DNA from 4 places in the Diaphorobacter sp. B2A2W2 genome. Region 1 is predicted to be linked to each of the others. Evidence: predicted binding sites of a transcription regulator. Region 1 holds the regulator's gene; each other region holds the start of a gene.
What was found. The regulator sigma-54, encoded in region 1, starts transcription at its own class of promoters, with help from an activator protein. The targets are predictions, from matches to a motif close to TGGCANGNAANCTGCTTT.
Positions count from the first base shown of each region.

Region 2: a site for sigma-54 is predicted at 2,691-2,708, ahead of AC1PPL_RS07825 (urease accessory protein UreD). Genes of this name have one in related genera too.
Region 3: a site for sigma-54 is predicted at 2,828-2,845, ahead of nirB (nitrite reductase large subunit NirB). Genes of this name have one in related genera too.
Region 4: a site for sigma-54 is predicted at 1,840-1,857, ahead of adh (aldehyde dehydrogenase). Genes of this name have one in related genera too.

Region 1 is NZ_JBWZOR010000011.1:53,636-58,578, forward strand. Features, by position in the region: gene AC1PPL_RS16295 (thiol:disulfide interchange protein DsbA/DsbL) at 1-283, shown strand, start outside; gene lptA (lipopolysaccharide transport periplasmic protein LptA) at 457-1,116, shown strand; gene lptB (LPS export ABC transporter ATP-binding protein) at 1,140-1,892, shown strand; gene AC1PPL_RS16310 (RNA polymerase factor sigma-54) at 1,945-3,522, shown strand; gene AC1PPL_RS16315 (acyl-CoA thioesterase) at 3,526-3,969, shown strand; gene AC1PPL_RS16320 (THUMP domain-containing class I SAM-dependent RNA methyltransferase) at 3,966-4,943, shown strand, end outside.
Region 2 is NZ_JBWZOR010000003.1:356,361-361,303, forward strand. Features, by position in the region: gene AC1PPL_RS07815 (hybrid sensor histidine kinase/response regulator) at 1-837, shown strand, start outside; gene AC1PPL_RS07820 (response regulator) at 827-1,738, shown strand; gene AC1PPL_RS07825 (urease accessory protein UreD) at 1,786-2,616, opposite strand; partial or broken gene AC1PPL_RS07830 (GreA/GreB family elongation factor) at 3,479-3,954, shown strand; gene AC1PPL_RS07835 (NAD(P)-dependent oxidoreductase) at 4,335-4,943, opposite strand, start outside.
Region 3 is NZ_JBWZOR010000002.1:554,565-559,507, reverse strand. Features, by position in the region: gene AC1PPL_RS05905 (efflux RND transporter permease subunit) at 1-941, shown strand, start outside; gene AC1PPL_RS05900 (efflux transporter outer membrane subunit) at 938-2,524, shown strand; gene nirB (nitrite reductase large subunit NirB) at 3,013-4,943, shown strand, end outside.
Region 4 is NZ_JBWZOR010000001.1:108,116-113,058, forward strand. Features, by position in the region: gene adhP (alcohol dehydrogenase AdhP) at 1-162, opposite strand, end outside; gene adh (aldehyde dehydrogenase) at 258-1,781, opposite strand; gene AC1PPL_RS00495 (Na/Pi cotransporter family protein) at 2,073-3,788, opposite strand; gene AC1PPL_RS00500 (AI-2E family transporter) at 4,068-4,943, shown strand, end outside.

The sequences.
Region 1 (4,943 bases):
CGCGGTGCACGTGGAACGCCTGCCGCTGAACAAGGACGAGCTGATCTTCGACTGGATCGGCAAGCAGGGCGTGGACGTGGCGAAGTTCAAGGAGGTCTACAACTCCTTCACCGTATCCAACCAAGTGCGCAAGGCGTCGCAGCTGCAGGACGGCTACCAGGTCGAAGGCGTGCCCTCCATGGGAGTGGCCGGCCGCTACTACACCGACGGCACCATGGCTGGCAACATGCAAAGTGTGCTGCAGGTGGTGGAGCACCTGGTTGGCGTAGCGCGCAAGGGCTGAAGCGCCCCGCCGCCACCAGCGACAAGCGCGCCTACGGGCGCGCTTTTTTCATGCCTGCACACCGGTTGGCGCGGCGGCATGACAGCCGGTGGCAGGCCTGTACGGGTTGATGCGATCCACTGCGGCGGCGGCGCGCTTGCGTCAGTACAATGACCGCAAGATTCGTGCCCTCTATGAGAACCCGATTGCCCTTCCTCCTCCTGTCCCGCGCCGCAGCGCTGGCCCTGGCGCTGGCTGCATCGCCGCTGGTGCACGCCGAAAAAGCCGACCGCAACAAGCCCATGAACATCGAGGCGGATGCCCTGCGCCACGATGAGCTCAAGCAGACCAGCGTGTTCACCGGCCGTGTCGTCATGACCAAGGGCACCATCGTGCTGCGCGGCGCGCAGCTGGAGGTGCGCCAGGACCCCGACGGCTTCCAGTACGGTGTGGTGACGGCCGAGCCGGGCAAGCGCGCCTTTTTCCGGCAAAAGCGCGACACCGCGCCGGGCGCGCCCGACGAGTTCGTCGAGGGCGAGGGCGAGGTCATCGAATACGACGGCCGCGCCGACGTGGTGAAGCTCATCCGCCGCGCCGAGCTGCGCCGCTACCGCGAGGCCACACTGACCGACGAGCTGGCCGGCGCGCTCATCGTCTACAACAACCTCACGGACGTGTTCACCGTGGACGGGCAGAAGACCGCGCCCGCTGGCGCCACTGCCGGCACGCCGGGCGGCCGGGTGCGAGCGGTGCTCGCGCCCAAGGAGCCCGCCTCGGGCACCAGCGCCACGCCGCCTGTGCGCACCGAGCCGCCCGCGCTGCGTACCAGCCCCAGCCTGGACGGCGCGAAGTGAGCGCGGCCTTGGACGATGCGCGCATGAGCGAAGGCGTCAGCCGCCTGGAGGCGCTGCACTTGGAGAAGTCCTACGGCAGCCGCAAGGTGGTCAAGGACGTGTCCGTAGTCGTGCAAAAGGGAGAGGTGGTGGGCCTATTGGGCCCCAACGGCGCCGGCAAGACCACGTCGTTCTACATGATCGTCGGCCTGGTGCGCAGCGACGGCGGCCGCATCAGCATCGACGGGCAGGACGTGACGGACATGCCCATCCACCGGCGCTCGCGGCTGGGCCTGTCGTACCTGCCGCAGGAAGCCTCGATCTTTCGCAAGCTCAATGTCGAAGACAACGTGCGCGCGGTGCTGGAGCTGCAGACCGACGAGGCCGGCCGCACCCTGCCGCGCGCCGAGGTGGAGCGGCGCCTGACCGCGCTGCTGCAGGAGCTGCGCGTGGACCACCTGCGCAAGTCGCCTGCACTGGCGCTGTCGGGCGGCGAGCGCCGGCGCGTGGAGATCGCGCGCGCGCTGGCCACGCAGCCGCGCTTCATCCTGCTGGATGAGCCCTTCGCCGGCATCGACCCGATCGCCGTGATCGAGATCCAGCGCATCATTGGCTTTCTCAAGGCGCGCGGCATTGGCGTGCTGATCACCGACCACAACGTGCGTGAGACGCTGGGCATCTGCGACCACGCCTTCATCATCAGCGACGGCCAGGTGCTGGCTCAGGGTACGCCGTCGGACATCGTCGACAACGCGGAAGTGCGCCGGGTGTACCTGGGCGAGCACTTCCGCATGTGAGAGTGATGGGCGACCACGGCGCGATGCAGGACCAGACAGTGGGTTGCAGGCCATGAAGCCCGGCCTGTCGCTGCGCGTCTCGCAGCACCTGGCGCTCACACCGCAGTTGCAGCAGTCGATCCGCCTGCTGCAGCTGTCCACGCTGGAGCTGGCCCAGGAGGTCGAGCAAATGCTCGACGAGAACCCCTTCCTGGAGCGCACGCTGGAAGAGGCCCTGCGCGAGGAGTTCGGCCTGGCCCAGGCCGATGCACCGGTGAGCGAGCAAGACCGAGAAGTTGAAGATGCTATTTATTCAGGAGCTGTCAGCGCAGGGCAGGAAAGCGCTACAAGCCAAAATGATGCAGAAACCTCCACCGCCGAATCCACGGCCGAACCCGCGGACTGGGAAGGCGACGGCTCGGTAGACCTGGCGCCCGACGACAGCGAGTGGGGCGGCGACGCCCCGGCGCGCAACGGTGCCGGCGCGGGGAGCGACGACGAGGTGGACGCCACCGAGCTGGCCCGCAGCCAGGAGTCGCTCACGGCCTTCCTGCACCGCCAGGCGCTGGCGCTGCGCCTGTCCGAGCTGGACATGGCCGCGCTGCGCTTCCTCATCGAATCGCTGAACGACGACGGCTACCTGGACGAGTCGTTGCAGGACCTGGCCGCCAGCCTGGCGGGCACCGAAGACCCCGAGCAACTCGATGAACTGGTGCACCGTTTCACCGTGGCGCTGCGCCTGCTGCAAAGCCTGGAGCCCGCGGGCGTGGGCGCGCGCGGCCTGGCCGAATGCCTCACGCTGCAGCTGCGTGCGATGGACCAGGACGAAGAGGGCGACCCCGACGTGATCCAGGCCGCGCTGGCCATTTGCGGCCAGCCGCTGGACCTGCTGGCCAAGCGCGACGTGCGCCGCCTGGCGCAGGCCTGCGGCACCAGCGAAGAGCGCACGCGCGCCGCGATGGCCTTGATCGCGCGGCTGGAGCCACGTCCGGGCAGGCGCTTTGCCGACGTGGACCGCAACATCATCGTGCCCGACGTGATCGTCAAGAAAACCGGCCGCGGCGGACAGCAGAACTTCAGCGTGCAGCTCAACCCGGACGTGATGCCGCGTCTGCGCGTGCACGACATCTACGCCGGTGCGTTGCGCGGCGGCCGTGGCGAAGGCCACCAGGCGCTGCAGGCACGGCTGCAGGAGGCGCGCTGGTTCATCAAGAACATCCAGCAGCGTTTTGACACCATCCTGCGCGTGTCGCGCGCCATCGTGGAGCGGCAGAAGAACTTCTTCGTGCATGGCGAACTGGCCATGCGCCCGCTGGTGCTGCGCGACATTGCCGATGAACTGGGCCTGCACGAGTCCACCATCAGCCGCGTGACCACCGCCAAGTACATGGCCACGCCGCAAGGCACCTACGAACTCAAGTATTTCTTCGGCTCGGGGCTGGGCACCGAAACCGGCGGCAACGCCTCCAGCACGGCCGTGCGCGCGCTCATCAAGCAGTTCATCGCGGCCGAGAACCCGCACAAGCCGCTGTCGGACAGCCAGATCGCCGAGATGCTCAAGGAGCAGGGGATTGAATGTGCGCGCCGCACCGTGGCCAAATACCGCGAGGCGCTCAAGATCGCCCCGGCCAACCTCCGCAAGGCACTTTGAACCATGGCACGCGTCGTCTTCGACCTTCCCCCGCACTTCGGCTTCAGTACCGAGCTGCAGATCTACATCAGCCATGTCAACCAGGGCGGGCACCTGGACAACGCGCAGTTGCTCAGCCTCGTGTCCGAGGCGCGCGTGCGTTTCTTCAAGTCGCTGGGCTACCCCGAGGCCGACGTGGCGGGCCTGTCCACCGTGGTGGGCGACATCGTGGCGCAGTACAAGTCCGAGGCGTTCCACGGCGAGACGCTGCGCGTGGAGATGACGCCGCAGGACTTCAACAGCTACGGCTTCGACCTCGTCTTCCGGATGACCGAGAAGAGCCAGGGGCGCGAGATCGCGCGCGGCAAGACCGGCATCGTCTTCATCGACCGGGCGGCCCGCAAGCCCGCACCCATTCCTGAATCCGTGCTCCAGCCATTGCTGCAGCGCGCAGCACAGCCGCAATGAACCAGCTTCAACTCTTTTTGCCCTGCGCCGCTGGCGTGGAGGGCTATCTGGCCGACGAGGTGCACAGCCTCACGGGGCTGGCCGGGCAGGACCTGCTCGTGGGCCGCGCGGGCGTGCTGCTGCGCGCCTCCTGGCGCGACGCGCTGCGCCTGAACCTGCACAGCCGCCTGGCGCAACGCGTGCTGGTGCAACTGGCCGAGCGGCCCTACCGCAACGAGGACGATATCTATGCCGCCGCGGCCGACGTGGCCTGGGAGATCTGGTTCACCCCGCGCCAGAGCTTCAAGGTGGAGGTGACGGCCCAGCACAGCCCGCTCAAGAGCCTGAACTTCGCCGCGCTGCGCGTGAAGGATGCCGTGGCCGACCGCTTCCGCGCCAAGGCCGGCGTGCGTCCCGACGTGCAGACGCAGTGGCCCGACGTGCGCGTGCACCTGCACCTGACCAGCGACCGCGCCCAGATCTACATCGACACCTCGGGCGAGCCGCTGTTCAAACGCGGCTGGCGCGAGGACAAGGGCGACGCGCCGCTCAAGGAAACGCTGGCCGCCGCCATGATCGCCGCCACCGGCTGGGACCCGCATGGCGAGCAGCCGCTGCCGCTGTACGACCCCTGCTGCGGCAGCGGCACCGTGGTCATCGAGGCCGCGCAGATCGCCTGCCGCATCGCGCCGGGCCTGCAGCGGCGCTTTGCCTTCGAGAAGCTATTGCCGCACCAGGCCCATGTCTGGTCTGCTATCAAGGATGAAGCGGCCAGCGCCGTTACCGCGGCCTCGGTGCCGATTTTTGGCAGCGACGTGTCGCACCGCATGGTGGACTTTGCCCAGCGCAACGCCGTGCGCGCCGGCGTGGCCGACGCGGTGCAGCTGCGCGGCGGCGATGCGCTGCAGCGCATGCCGCCCAGTGAACAACCCGGGGTGATGCTGCTGAATCCGCCGTATGGCGAGCGCATCGCCGCGGCGGGCACGGCGGGGCGC
Region 2 (4,943 bases), on a different contig from region 1:
CGGCGCGCCAGCGAATCGGGCACCGGCCTGGGCCTGACGATCACCAGTCTGCTCACCAGCCTCATGGGCGGTGAACTCACACTGCGCAGCGCCGTGGGCCAGGGCAGCACCTTCAGCGTGCGCCTGTATCTGCGCGAGATCAAGGCCCCGGCCGCGCGCACCCTGCGTCATCTGCGTCCCATCGTCGGCTACCTCGACCCTCGCCGCACCCTGCTCGTGGTGGACGACCAACCCATCCAGCGCCAGCTGCTGGCCAGCCTGCTGCTGCCGCTGGGCTTCATCGTGCGCGAGGCAGCCAGCGGCCGCGAATGCCTGGAGATCTTGCAGCAGCACAGACCCGATGCGGTGCTTCTCGACATCAACATGGACGACCTCAACGGCTGGCAGACCGCGCAGCTCATCCGCAGCAATGTCGGGCCCGACTTGCCGGTCGTCTTCGTCTCGGCCGACCCGTTCGAGAACCGGCCCGAGCTGCTGGAAGCTGTTGGCTGCCAGGGGTTTGTGAGCAAGCCGGTGATCGAGTCCGAGCTGCTGGACCTGCTGGCGCGTGTACTGCAGCTGGAGTGGGTGCACGAGAGCACCCTGCCGCACACCCCTGAAGTCCCACCGGTGGATCGGGAGTCGGCCGGCAGGCTGCCACTGCCGGATGAACTGCGCCACAGTCTGATTGGTCTGGCTCGCATGGGCAATGCCAGTGGCTTGCGCGGCCTGCTGCGCAGCAGTGCCGAGCAGGAGCCGGCGATTGCGGACGTGCTGCAAAGCCTGACAGTGCACGTTGACCGCTTCGACTTTTCTGCCCTGATCGAACGCCTGAAAGAAACCGAAGATGAAAGCTGAACCCGTCATGCAGCCTGCAGTCTCCAGCGTGGTGCTGGTGGTGGACGACGCGCCCGACACCCTGCGCATGCTGTGCGATGCGCTGGCAATCGAAGGCTACACCGTGCTGGTGGCACGCGATGCCATCGAGGCGCTGGAACGTTTCGAGATGGCCGTGCCCGACGCCGTGCTGCTTGATGCCATCATGCCGGGCGAGAACGGTTTTGCTCTGTGCCGCCGCCTCAAGTCCGAACCCTCCTGGGCCCACGTGCCGGTGATCTTCATGACTGGCTTGGCCGAGACTGAACAAATCGTTGAAGGGTTTGCTAGCGGCGGAGTGGACTATGTGGTCAAGCCGCTGAAGATTCCCGAGGTGCTGGCACGCCTGGCCACGCACCTGCGCAATGCGCATGTCAGCAGGCTGGCGCGCGAGGCAGTGGATGTGGCCGGACTTGGTGTAGTGCTGCTCGACAGCCAGGGTCGCATCGCCTGGCGTTCGCCGCAGGCCGTGCACTGGCTGGAAGAAGCGCTTGGACCGCAGGGCGAAGCGGCACCGTTGAAGGGGTGGCTTCAGGCTGCCATCACGCAGGGCGAGACACTGACCCCGCTGCCCAATGGTAGTCAGCTACAGGCACAGTACTTGGGGCAGACCGGCCCGGGCGAGACCATGATCCTGCTGCGTCAGGCTGTGCCGGCGGTGAATGGCGCACACAAACGCCTGAGTGGTGCAGTCCTCACACCGCGTGAGACCGAAGTGCTGTCCTGGCTCGCCAAGGGTAAGACCAACCGCGACATTGCTGACATCCTCGGCATGAGCCCGCGTACGGTGAACAAACACTTGGAGCACATCTTCGAGAAGCTCGGAGTGGAAACACGCACGGCGGCAGCGGCGATCGCCAGTAGTCTGCTGCAGGACGCCTGAGCTTGGCAGGCTACAGCGCCAGCGGTCGCGTCGCGCCCCCAAAAAATTCAGGTCGCCCAGACTCGAGGTACCACGGCGTCCATGTGCCACAGCGCCTGACGCCACGCAGCACGGGCCGGCCGCAACAGTTCCAGTACCGGTTCAACCAGCGGTGCCAGCACCCGCAGCACCAGCACCTGTGGATGCGGGTTAGTGACGCCAGCGCTGAGCCGCAGGGGATGCGCTTCGATCAACTGGCGCACGGCGTCGAGCGCGGCGTCGCGCCGCTGGCGTTCGATCGGCGTGCCGGCTATGAAGAACAGTGTGGCCAGGCAGCGGTGGCCTGCCAGGCCCAGCGGGCCATCAAGCAGCCGAAGATCGTCGGCCGCGATGCGGCCATGCTCCAGCCAGACGCCGGGCACCTCCAGATGCTGCGTGAAGCAGCCCTCCACAAAGGGCTGGCCGGCCGTGGGCAGGCCCAGAGCCGTAACATCCCAACCCAACAGTTCGGCGCCGGGGGCGAGATCAAATACGGCGCGGTTTTCAGCCTTGCATTGGTTATAGGCCAGGGCCTCCAGCGGCAGCCATTCCAGCCGCGCGCCAGCCTCCAGCCGGGCGTGCACGCGCTGACGGGCCGGCTCGCCCAACGAGCGGTAGAAACGGGTGGCGCCGGGTGTGGTGACGAGACCGTGCGCGCCGGGCGCCACCGAAACCTGGGTCTCCACCGTGTCGCCCCCCACCAGACCGCCCGGCGGATGGACTAGTACGTTGTGGCAAACGGTATCGCCCTCGGGGTAGAGGCTCCGCAGCAGGCGCAGCGGCCCGTCATGGCGATAGCGGGCAACGGTGCGCGCCGATTCCAAGCTGTAGTGCAGCTCCAAGCAGGCGCGCCAGCTCATGGGTATCGGGACGCCACGTCGTCCGGGCACTGGGTGAGTCTCAGGTGGGCGTGATAGGTCGGCATTTGCTAAACCATGCAAGTTCTGCGCCTAACTTGTGATGTGGCCGTTGTGCGCCCGGCTGGCACCGCGAGTGGCTCACTCGGGTAACAGTAGGATCTCCGCAAAAAAGAGCCGGTTCCCAGTACTCGCGTCATCATCCCAGGTCCAACATCGATGAGACATCGCTGGCGCAGGGCGCAGCATTGATGGCGCTGTACTCTATTCGAAGCCTCGAGCTTGCCTGATTGAAGCAGTCGCCCGAAGTTAATGAACCTGTTTGCGCGTCGCACGATCTGAAGTGGCCGCGCAGACTTCCACGCTATCAAGTCCGCCGCCCAAAGCAGGTGATCGCTTAGCTCTCGGCCAACTAATGGTGGTAGAGACCGATATCGCTATATTAGAAAATACGAAGGAGATCATGAAGCTCTGTGGGCACCTCAGCCCTTCAGTGCCAAAGCTCCTCCTGGTATCGCTCATGCACGAAATCTACGATAGCTCATACTTTCGGTGCAGACAGCTGTCTGGACGTATGCATGATCCCGTGAATCGCCTCGGGTGCCGAGAAAGCTGTTTGAGTTCAGTCAGGTCACCGCAGCAGCGGTCTGATTGGCGATCTGCTCCGTGAAGTGTTCGCCTGGCATCTCTTGTCTTTCGCCACGGGCTTGTCCTTGTAGCCGCTGCCCTTCAGCACACTTGCCACGCTGAAGAGGGGCCGTCTCGATCACCGAGGCATCCCTTGCCCTTGCTGAAGCGTTGAAAGCGATGGGTGCATTTCATGATGAAGACCTGCCCCGATTGTTTGAGACGCCTACCTTGCATCATGGATAAATTTTTGCTGCAGCAACAAGTACTGAATCGGCTCGCCGAGGATCTGCTGCAAGCCGAGCAGGCGGTGCGGGTGGCCCACGAAACGGCGACTCACGAAGAGAACATTGCCGAAACAAATACGACACACTGGGGCTCGAAGCTGCTTACCTTGCTACCGGCCAAGCTCGGCGTGCTGCAGCCATCCGCCAAGCGATGACCCATTGGCGTCAATTCCGTCCACGCCCTTACGACGCCAGCAAAGGCATACAACTTGGTGCGTTGGTCTGCCTGGTCGATTCTGACGACAAGCATCACGAGATCTTCCTTGGCCCAGATGGTGGCAGCATGAAGTTGGACAGCGGCGTCCAGGTCATTAGCAGCGAAGCGCCTTTGGGAAAAGCCATGCTGGGCAAGTGCGAGGGGGATGAGGTGGCGATACAGGTAGGCACACCGGTCCAGCAGCAGTTTGAGGTGCTGCGGGTTGATTGAACCGTATGGCTGTTGCCTGCTGCGGGCTTGTTCATGGGGGGCGGAAGGCCCTTTGGTCTGCAATCCAGTTTTGACGCTGAGGCCATTTCGCGAAAGACCTCGGCATGTCGTGTTGCTGATGTTGGGGATAAGAAGGCTGTGCTGGTGAGTTTACGACTTTAGATTGCGTGGGCTCTGGCGGGTCAGCACGCAAAGCCGCATAGATGCTAGTCCGCTGTTTACGACTTTAATTTGTGCGAATAGTGGTGGTTGCCGCCGCCCGGTTGCGGTATTCCAACGATGCCTATCGCCGGCATCGGTGATTCATTGGTACAGCGAAAGCCGGGGCAGAGGATCGCCCCGGGTCGGGCGCGAACCGGCACGGGGCTTTCGGTTCGTTCTCAGTGCGCCACGGTGAAGCGCCGGCCGCGGTGTTTCGCGGACTCAGCTTCATCCACCATGGCGACCGCATAGTCCTCCAGCGAGATGTCGCTGGGCCCGCTATCGCCCATGATCACGGCATCGTTCGCGGTCCGGTACTGTCCGGTGCGGGTTCCCGGGTGGATCATGGGCGGGGGGCTCAGCACCGTCCAATCCACATCGGGTGTTTCGCGCAGCAGTTTCAGGGCTGCTCGGGCACCCTCGGCCGTCGCTTTCCATTGTTCAGGGAACGACGGTGTGTCGAGCAATTGCACGCCGGGCTCGACCTCCAGACTGCCCGCCCCGCCGACGACCAGCAGGCGGACGCCCGTGGCACGCGCTGCATCGATGATGGAGTGCATTCCTTTGAGGTAATAGCCATATACGTCGGAGTTGGCATGGCCACTGAATGCGCTGATCACCACGTCGTGCCCACGGAGAACCGCTCGCAATTGCTGAGAGTCCAGGGCATCTGCGCCCTGAACCTCAAGGCCCTGCGCAGCGGGGAGTCTTGTGGGGTTGGACACGATGGCGGTCACGTGATGACCGCGCGAGAGCGCCTCTTGGCGGATGGCGGAGCCGATAAAGCC
Region 3 (4,943 bases), on a different contig from region 1:
TGAGCTACGACGCCATCAACAGCGTGCTCTCCAGCGGCATGGGCGGCACCTACGTGAACGACTTTCTGAACAACGGCCGCGTCAAGCGCGTCTACATCCAGGGCGACGCGCCGCACCGCATGCTGCCGCAGGACATCGGCAAGTGGACCGTGCGCAACAAGAACGGCGAGATGGTGCCGTTCGGCGCCTTCTCCAAGGCCCACTGGGCTTATGGCTCGCCGCAGCTCATGCGCTACAACGGCGCGCCCGCCTACGAGATGGTGGGCAGCGCCGCGCCGGGCGTCAGCTCGGGCGTGGCCATGAAGATCGTGGAGGACATCCTGAAGGGCCTGCCGCCCGGCATTGCGTACGAATGGACGGGCGCCTCGCTGCAGGAGCGCCAATCCGGCGCGCAGGCGCCGCTGCTGTACGCCATCTCGATCCTGTTCGTGTTCCTGTGCCTGGCCGCGCTGTACGAGAGCTGGACCGTACCCCTGTCGGTGATGCTGGCCGTGCCGCTGGGCGTGCTGGGCGCGCTGCTGGCGACCTGGACGCGGGGCCTGGCCAACGACGTGTACTTCCAGGTCGGCCTGATCACCACGGTGGGCCTGGCCTCCAAGAACGCCATCCTGATCGTCGAGTTTGCCGTGCAGTTGCAGGAACAGGGCCGCAAGCTGCTGGATGCCACGCTGGAAGCCGTGCGCATGCGCCTGCGCCCCATCCTCATGACATCGCTGGCCTTCGGCTTCGGCGTGGTGCCGCTGGCCCTGGGCACGGGCGCCGGCGCAGGCGGGCGCAACGCCATCGGCACGGCCGTGCTGGGCGGCACCGTGGCCTCCACGGTGCTTGGCATCTTCATGGTGCCGGTGTTTTTCCTGCTGATCCGCAGCTGGTTCAAGAGCCGCTCGCGCCAGGAAGACGCGACCCAGCCTGCCCCCATCCATCCGGAGAGTGCCGCATGACGCCCCCCCATCCCTTCACGCCTGTGACCGCCGCCCTGGCCTGCGCCCTGCTGGCCGGCTGCAACTTGGCGCCACGCTACGAAGCGCCGCCGCTGCCCGTGCCGGACACGGTGGCATCGCCCCTGCCCCAGCCACCGACCGCCGGCGCCGTGGCGCTGCCGGACGGCGGCCCCATGGCCTGGCAAGACTTCGTGCAGGACGCCCGCCTGCGCACGGTGGTGGAACAGGCCCTGGCGAACAACCGCGACCTGCGCGTGGCGGTACTGGCCATCGACAAGGCCCGCGCGCAGTACGGCGTGGTGCAGGCCGACCGCTTTCCCACGGTGAACGCGGCCGGCGCGGGCAACCGCAGCCGCACCGCCGACGACCTGACCGCCGCGGGCCGCTCCAACACCACCAGCCAGTACAGCGCCACACTGGGCTTCAGCAGCTACGAGATCGACTTCTTCGGCCGCGTGCGCAACCTGAACGATGCCGCGCTGCAGGAGTTCCTGCGCGTGGCGGAGAACCGCCGCAGCGTGCAGCTCAGCCTGGTGGCCGAGGTGATCGGCGCCTGGCTCACGCTGGACGCCGACGCGCGCCGCCTGCAACTGGCACGCGAGACCCTGCGCACGCGCCAGCAGGCCCTGGAGCTCACGCAGCGCAGCCATGAACTGGGCGCCAGCTCGGGCCTGGTGCTGGCGCAGGCCCAGTCGGCGGCCGACACCGCACGCGTGGATGCGGCCGCCTTCGTCTCGCAGCTGGCGCGCAGCCGCAACGCCCTGGCCCTGCTGGTGGGATCGCCCGTGCCCCCAGCGTTGTTGCCCGCCAGCGTGGCCACCGTGGAAACGGCCATGCCGGTCACGGCCATGGCGGGCCCGGCCACGCCGGCAACCCAGCCCGCTCCCGGCACCGGTACTGCGGACAGTCCTGCCCCCCGGTCCCCCGTCCCCGCGCTGGCCGATCCCGCGGCGCCCGCAACGGCGCTGCTGGCCGTGCCTGCAGACGTTCCGTCCAGCGTGCTGCTGCGCCGCCCCGACGTGCGCGCGGCCGAGCATGCACTGCAGGGCGCCACGGCCAATATCGGCGCGGCACGCGCGGCGTTCTTTCCGTCGATCACGCTCACGGCCTCGGTGGGCACGGCCAGCAATGCGCTGTCGGGCCTGTTCGAGGGCGGCAACGGCACCTGGGCGTTCGCGCCGCAGATCCGCCTGCCGATCTTCGACGCCGGCCGCAACCAGGCCAACCTGCGCGTGGCCGAGGTGACGCGCGACACCGCCGTGGCCCAGTACGAGAAGGCCATCCAGACCGCCTTCGGCGAGGTGGCCGACGCGCTGGCCGAGCGCGCCACGCTCACCGAGCGCCTGCAGGCGCAGGGCTCGCTGGTGCAGGCCACACAGCGCACGCTGCAGCTGTCGGACGCACGCTTTCGCCTCGGTGCGGACAACTACCTCGCCGTGCTGGACGCGCAGCGCACGCTGTATGCCGCACAGCAGGCGCAGATCACGCTGCAATTGGCCGAGCAGGTCAACCGCGTGACGCTCTACAAGGTGCTGGGCGGCGCCTGGACGGCCCCAACACCACCGCCGGCAGGCGGCTCCTGATTCCATCGCTGGCAGCGCTTGAGGGGCAAGCGCTGGACGCTGTTTTTGTTCAATTGCGGTGCATCGGGCGCGCACGCAGGGGCCGTGCCACCGGCACAACATCCCCTACGAGGTCCGGGCGCAATCAGGACGCCAGCGCCCGCACCATCGCGCCGCCACTTGCACCACGGCGGTGCGCAGCCCGCCACGCCCGGCCACGTGCGCGATTGCTCCTGAAACCATAGCTGCTCGCGCTCACCCATCAAGCGCTAGCGGACTATTCAGCCCACCCCATGAGCGCACACCTCTCACCCCGCCGCACCCTGGCACGCCCATTGCATTGAAGCCAGCGCGGCCACGGTAGGCCGCAGCGCGTGCCCTCTCCAACGGCGGAGGCAGGGCTCGCGGGACGAAGGCGTCCCCACCCGCAACCAGGCCCCTGCCCGGTGCGGCGTGCGGACGCCTTTTTTGTTGATGTGGCTGCGCGGGGCATTCCCGCGGGGGAGACGATGGTGAAGCAATCCAGGCTGGTGATGGTGGGCAATGGCATGGCAGGCGTGCGCGCGCTGGAAGAGCTGCTTAAGATCGCGCCCGACCTCTACGACATCACGGTGTTCGGCGCCGAGCCGCACCCCAACTACAACCGCATCCTGCTGTCGCCCGTGCTGGCGGGCGAGCAGACGCTGGAGGAGATCGTCCTCAACGACTGGTCCTGGTATGCGGACCACCACATCACGCTGCACGCGGGGTGCACCGTGACGCATGTGGACCGCACGCGGCGCACCGTGCATGGCGTGGCGCAGGACGGGCGCACCGTCGAGGCGCCCTACGACCGGCTGATCCTCGCCACGGGCTCCAACCCGTTCATGCTGCCCATTCCGGGCCGTGAACTGCCCGGCGTGCTGGCCTACCGCGACATCGCGGACACGCAGGCCATGATCGACGCTGCCGCCAGCTACAAGCACGCCGTGGTCATCGGCGGCGGCCTGCTGGGCCTGGAGGCGGCCAACGGCCTCATGAAGCGCGGCATGCAGGTCACCGTGGTGCATGCGGGCGAGTGGCTCATGGAGCGCCAGCTTGACGACGTGGCGGGCAAGCTGCTGCAGCAGTCGCTGGCCGAGCGCGGCATGCAGTTCCTCATGCAGGCCCAAACGCAGGAACTGGTGGCCGGCGGCGACGGCCGCGTGGCCGCGGTACGCTTCAAGGACGGCAGCGAGGTGCCCGCCCAGCTCGTGGTGATGGCCGTGGGCATCCGCCCCAACACGGCCCTGGCCGAGCAGATGCACCTGCACGTCAACCGCGGCATCGTCGTCAGCGACACGCTGCAGACCGTGACCGACCCGCGCATCTACGCCGTGGGCGAATGCGCGGCGCACCGCGGCATCGCCTACGGGCTGGTGGCGCCGTTGTTCGAGCAGGGCAAGGTGCTGGCCAACCACCTGGCGGAATGGGGTATCGGGCGCTACCAGGGCTCGCTCACCTCCACCAAGCTCAAGGTCACGGGCATCGACCTGTTTTCCGCCGGCGACTTCCAGGGCGGCGAGGGCACGGAGGAGATCGTGCTCAGCGACCCGCATGCCGAGGGCGGCGGTGTGTACAAGAAGCTGGTGCTCAAGGACGACCGGCTCGTGGGCGCCTGCCTCTATGGCGACACGGTGGATGGCAGCTGGTACTTCAAGCTGCTGCGTGACGGCCGCAGCGTGGCCGACATCCGCGACCGGCTCATGTTCGGCGAATCGCACCTGGGCGACGCGGGCCATCAGGGCCAGAACAAGGCCGCCGCCATGGCCGACAGCGACGAGGTGTGCGGCTGCAACGGCGTGACCAAGGGCCAGATCTGCAAGGCCATCAAGGACAAGGGCCTGTTCACGCTGGACGAGGTGCGCAAGCACACCAAGGCCAGCGCCAGCTGCGGCTCGTGCACCGGGCTGGTGGAGCAGATCCTCATGGCCACCGCGGGCGGCGACTATTCCGCCACGCCCAAGACCAAGCCCGTGTGCGCCTGCACCGACCACGGCCACCAGGCCGTGCGCGAAGCCATCCGCACACACCGGCTGCTGACCGTAGACAGCGTGTTTCGCTTCCTGGAGTGGAAGACGCCCAATGGCTGCGCCACCTGCCGCCCGGCCGTGAACTACTACCTCATCAGCACTTGGCCCAAGGAGGCGCGGGACGATCCGCAAAGCCGCTTCATCAACGAGCGCAGCCACGCCAACATCCAGAAAGATGGCACCTACAGCGTGGTGCCGCGCATGTGGGGCGGCGAGACCAGTGCCGCCGAACTGCGCCGCATCGCCGACGTGGTGGACAAGTACCAGATCCCCACGGTGAAGGTCACGGGCGGCCAGCGCATCGACCTGCTGGGCGTGAAGAAGGAAGACCTGGTCAACGTCTGGCGCGACATCGGCATGCCCTGCGGCCACGCCTACGCCAAGGCACT
Region 4 (4,943 bases), on a different contig from region 1:
CCAGTCGCCCTCGGCGGCGTGCAGGTCGGTGTGGCACACGCCCGAGGCCTCGATCTTCACCAGGATCTGGTCGGCGGTGGGGGTGGGAACGGGCACCTCTTCGATCGTCAGCGGCTTGCCGAATTCACGGACCACGGCGGCTTTCATTGTCTTGGCTGGCATGGGATAAACCTCCTTCTCTGTGCAAATGAACGCAAGGGGAGCCCCCGTGCACCAGCCGCCCCCGCTGGGACGGCCAGTGGGGGCGCTGTATGGGCTTAGAAGAAGCCCAGCGGCTGCTGGGTGTAGCTCACCAGCAGGTTCTTGGTCTGCTGGTAGTGGTCCAGCATCATCTTGTGGTTCTCACGACCGATGCCCGACTGCTTGTAGCCGCCAAATGCCGCGTGCGCGGGGTAGTGGTGGTAGCAGTTGGTCCACACCCGCCCGGCCTGGATGCCCTTGCCCATGCGGAAGGCGCGCGCGCCATCACGGCTCCACACGCCCGCGCCCAGGCCGTAGAGCGTGTCGTTGGCGATCTCCAGCGCCTCTTCTTCGGTCTTGAAGGTGGTCACCGAGACCACGGGCCCGAAGATTTCCTCCTGGAAGATGCGCATCTTGTTGTGGCCCTTGAACACCGTGGGCTGTACGTAGTAGCCGCCGGCCAGGTCGCCGCCCAGGGCTGTGTTGCGCGCGCCGCCGATGAGGCACTGGGCGCCTTCCTGCTTGCCCAGGTCCAGGTAAGAAAGGATCTTTTCCAGTTGCTCCTGCGAGGCCTGGGCGCCGATCATGGTGTTCTTGTCCAGCGGGTGGCCCTGCTGGATGGCGGCCACGCGCTTGAGCGCGCGCTCCATGAAGCGCTCGTAGATCGATTCCTGGATCAACGCGCGGCTGGGGCAGGTGCAGACCTCGCCCTGGTTCAGCGCGAACATCGCAAAGCCTTCCAGCGCCTTGTCGAAGAAGCCGTCGTCGGCGGACATCACGTCCTCGAAGAAGATGTTGGGGCTCTTGCCGCCCAGCTCCAGCGTCACGGGGATGATGTTCTGGCTGGCGTACTGCATGATGAGCCGGCCCGTGGTGGTCTCGCCGGTGAAGGCTATTTTTGCGATCCGGTTGCTGGACGCCAGCGGCTTGCCGGCCTCCAGGCCAAAGCCGTTGACCACATTGACCACGCCCGGCGGCAGCAGGTCGCCAATGATCTCCATCAGCACCAGGATGGAGGCGGGCGTCTGCTCCGCGGGTTTCAGCACCACGCAGTTGCCCGCAGCCAGCGCGGGGGCGAGCTTCCACACCGCCATCAGGATGGGGAAGTTCCACGGAATGATCTGCCCGACCACGCCCAGCGGCTCATGGAAGTGGTAGGCGATGGTGTCGGCGTCGATCTCGCTGATGCCGCCCTCCTGCGCGCGCACCGCGCCGGCGAAGTAGCGGAAGTGGTCGATGGCCAGCGGAATGTCGGCCGCCATGGTCTCGCGCAGCGGCTTGCCGTTGTCGATGGTCTCGGCCACGGCGATCTGCAGCAGGTTGGCCTCCATGCGGTCGGCGATCCGGTTCAGGATGTTGGCGCGCTCGGTGGTCGAGGTGCGGCCCCACGCGGCCTTGGCTTTGTGCGCTGCGTCCAGTGCGGCGTCGATGTCCTTGCTGTTGGAGCGCGGCACGGCCGTGAACTTCTGGCCGTTGATGGGCGAGATGTTCTCGAAGTACTGCCCGTCCACGGGCGCCACCCACTGCCCGCCGATGTAGTTGCCGTACTGCTGCTTGTAGGGGTTGGCGATGCCAAGGCTGGCGATTTCGGCCATGTTCATGTGGTGTCTCCTGAGTGCTTATGAAGGAATGCCACCGATGCGGCGGCGGCAGTGCCTCAGTGCAAGCGCCGTGCCAGCACGGCGGCAGAGGGAAGGGGGCGGTGGGGCGTGCCGCGGCTGTGCCGCAGCGGCACAGCCGTGTGCCATAACGCAACAGTGCGTCGGCCCATGACGGAACACCCGTTGGGAGTGCAGCCGTACGGATGTGCTCAGATTGCTATGTTTTGTATAGCTGCCAGCGCAGTATGCAAGGGCGTTTCGGGCATTTTTTGCCTGAATCGCCAGTGAGGATCACTCGGCGCCGGGTGTGCCGCCTGTGGAGCCATTGGCGGGCGGGGTGGGCTTGAGACGCGGCAGGGCTGCCAGATGCTGCGCGGCCTTGTGGGCCTGTTCCACGGCGCGGCGCAGGTCGCCCAGCAGGCCCGTCCACTCGTGCACGGCTGTCACTGCCAGCAAGCCCTGGGCACCCGCGCGCAGCACGGCGGCCTTGGCGGCTTCATACGCCGCGTCGAACACGGCGTTTGCGGTGTTCACCTGGTCCAGGTCGTGGGCCTTGGGATCAGCGGCAGCAAAGAAATCCAGCGCCGCGGTGAAGGCCAGGGGCAGCGCGGCCAGGGGGTGGCCTTCGGGCGCGGTGGGCGCCACCGTTGCGGGGTGCGTGACGCGCAGCGCCTGCTGGCCCACCTGGTGCATGACACGCGCCAGCGTGTCGTAGTAGCCCGCAATGCGCAGCAGCTCGGGCATCTGGTCGGCCACGTCGCGCGACAGCGGCTGGCGGCTCACGTCGCTCACAAACTCGCCCACCTGCTGCTGCAGCTGCTCCAGCGCCTGCAACTGGCGCGTGAGCTGGCTCGCGGCCTGTGCGCCGGCCGGTTGCCAGGGCAGGGCGACGGGCGCCATGCGGGTGGCATCCGACGCCAGCTGCAGTGCCAGGTGGCCTACGCGCGCCATCTCGCGGCGCAGCGCCTGCAGGGCCAGCGCGGGCACGGCGGCCACGTTGTGGTCCAGGAACTGCGCACGGGCCACGTCTTCGTCCGCCGAGCGAAAGCGTGCCAGCAGAAAGCGCGCGAGCGGCCCCGACAGCGGCCACATGAGCAGCACGCCCAGCAGGTTGAACGCGGTGTGGAAGATCACGAGCTGCGTCACTGCGTCTCCCTCACCCGTGAGCCATACGCCCAGATGGTGGATGGCCGCGAGCAGGGGCGACAGCAGCGCCAGGGCCGCCGCGGCCGTCACCACGTTGAACAGCACGTGTGCCGCCGCCAGGCGCCGCGCGTTGGACGTGGCGTGGATGGCGGCCAGGATGCCCGTGAGCGTGGTGCCCACGTTGGCGCCGATGACCACGCCCGCGCCCACTTCCACCGCCAGCGAGCCGCCCGCCACGGCCGTGAGCACCACCGCCAGCGTGGCCGACGAGGCCTGCAGCACCACCGTCATGCCCAGGCCGATGAGCACTGCCAGCGCCAGGCCCGGCAGGTCGCTGGACAGCGGTGGCAGCGCTTGCGGACCCAGCCCGGTGAAGCCGTTGCGCAGCAGTTCGATACCCAGAAACAGCACGCCGAACCCCGCCACCGCCTGGCCCAGCGCCCCGCGCCGCGTGCCGCTGCCGGTGATTTGCAGCGCCATGCCGATGCCGATGAACGGAAGGGCGAAGGCATCGGCCTTCACCGCAAAGCCTAGCCACGCCACGAGCCAGCCGGTGACCGATGAACCCAGATTGGAGCCGAACACCACCCACAGCGCGGAGCTGAAGCCCAGCAACCCCGCGTTGACGAAACCGATGGCCGCCACCGTCATGGCGGTGGACGATTGCACCAGCGCCGTGAGCGCCACCCCGGTCACCAGCCCGTGCAGCGGCGTGCGCGTCCAGGCGGCCAGGATGCGCTCCAGCGCGCGCCCGGCCGCCAGCTTGAGCCCGTCGGTCAGCATGGTCATGCCCAGCAGGAACAGGCCGATGCCGCCCAGCAGGGTGCCGGCGGCAATCAGGGGAGTGGCGGTGGCGGTCAAGGCGGCGGCGCGGTGGCTTTGTTGGGGTGGACCGGTAGGTGCGTGCCGACGGGGCGGTGCGGCAGAGGCGCTTTTATTTTGATAGCTGCTCGCGCTTGCTACAAGCGCGCTGGGGCTATTTTAGGTCATTGATCGGTAGGGCGGAGCGCCCTGCGGGCGGCGCGGTGCACGGCGTGCGCTGTCAGTCGCCCGCCCGCGTGCAGTCTGTGGCGGCTGCCGCCTACAGGGGCGCGGGGCCGCGCAGCGGACAATACGCGCCGGACACGACTTCGAGAAGCGATGCAAGGGGACAACGCCATGGGCAACAGCGGGCCGCAGGAGCCGACCGATTCCAGGCCGGCCAGGGATAAGGGGGCGGCGCGCGGCGCCACCGCTTCGGGCTATCCGCCGCAGCGCACCGTGCACACCGCCACGGCCATGGACGCCACGGTGCCCAGCCTGCGGTTCATGATCGGCCTGGTGATCGCGGCGCTGGTGGTCGCGGGCCTGTATTTCGGCCGTACGCTACTGGTGCCGCTGGCATTGGCGTTCCTGCTGAGCTTCGTGCTGGAGCCGCTGGTGGCGCAGCTCAAGCGCATGGGCCTGCCGCGCCTGCCCTCGGTCATCGCGGTGGTGATGGCCATGCTGATGGTGCTGGGCGTGGGGGCGCTGTTCGTGGGTAACGAGGCGCGCGAGCTGAGCGCGCAGCTGCCCTCCTACCAGAGCACCATCCGCAAGAAGCTGCGCAGCCTGCGCCAGGAGTTGCGCGCGCCTGGCATGTTCGACGGCGCCAAGCGCACCTTCGACATCGTGCAGCGCGAGGTGGAGGCGGCCGCTCCCGCCTTGTCGGGTGCCGCGCGCGCGCCGGCCGTGCAAAAGGTGCAGGTGCAGCCGCCCGTGCTGTCGCCCGCCAACCAGCTTATGGCCGCGCTCTCGGCGGTCAGTGGGCCGCTCACCCAGGCGGGCCTGGTGCTGGTGTTCGTGATCTTCATCCTGCTGGACCGTGTAGACCTGCGCGACCGCCTGCTGCGCCTGTGGGGGGGCAATCTGCACCGCGCCACCGATGCCATGGACGAGGCGGGCGACCGCATCACGCGCTACCTGACCATGCAGTTGCTGGTCAACGTGACCTACGGCATCCCCATGGCGGCGGGCCTGTGGCTCATCGGCGTGCCC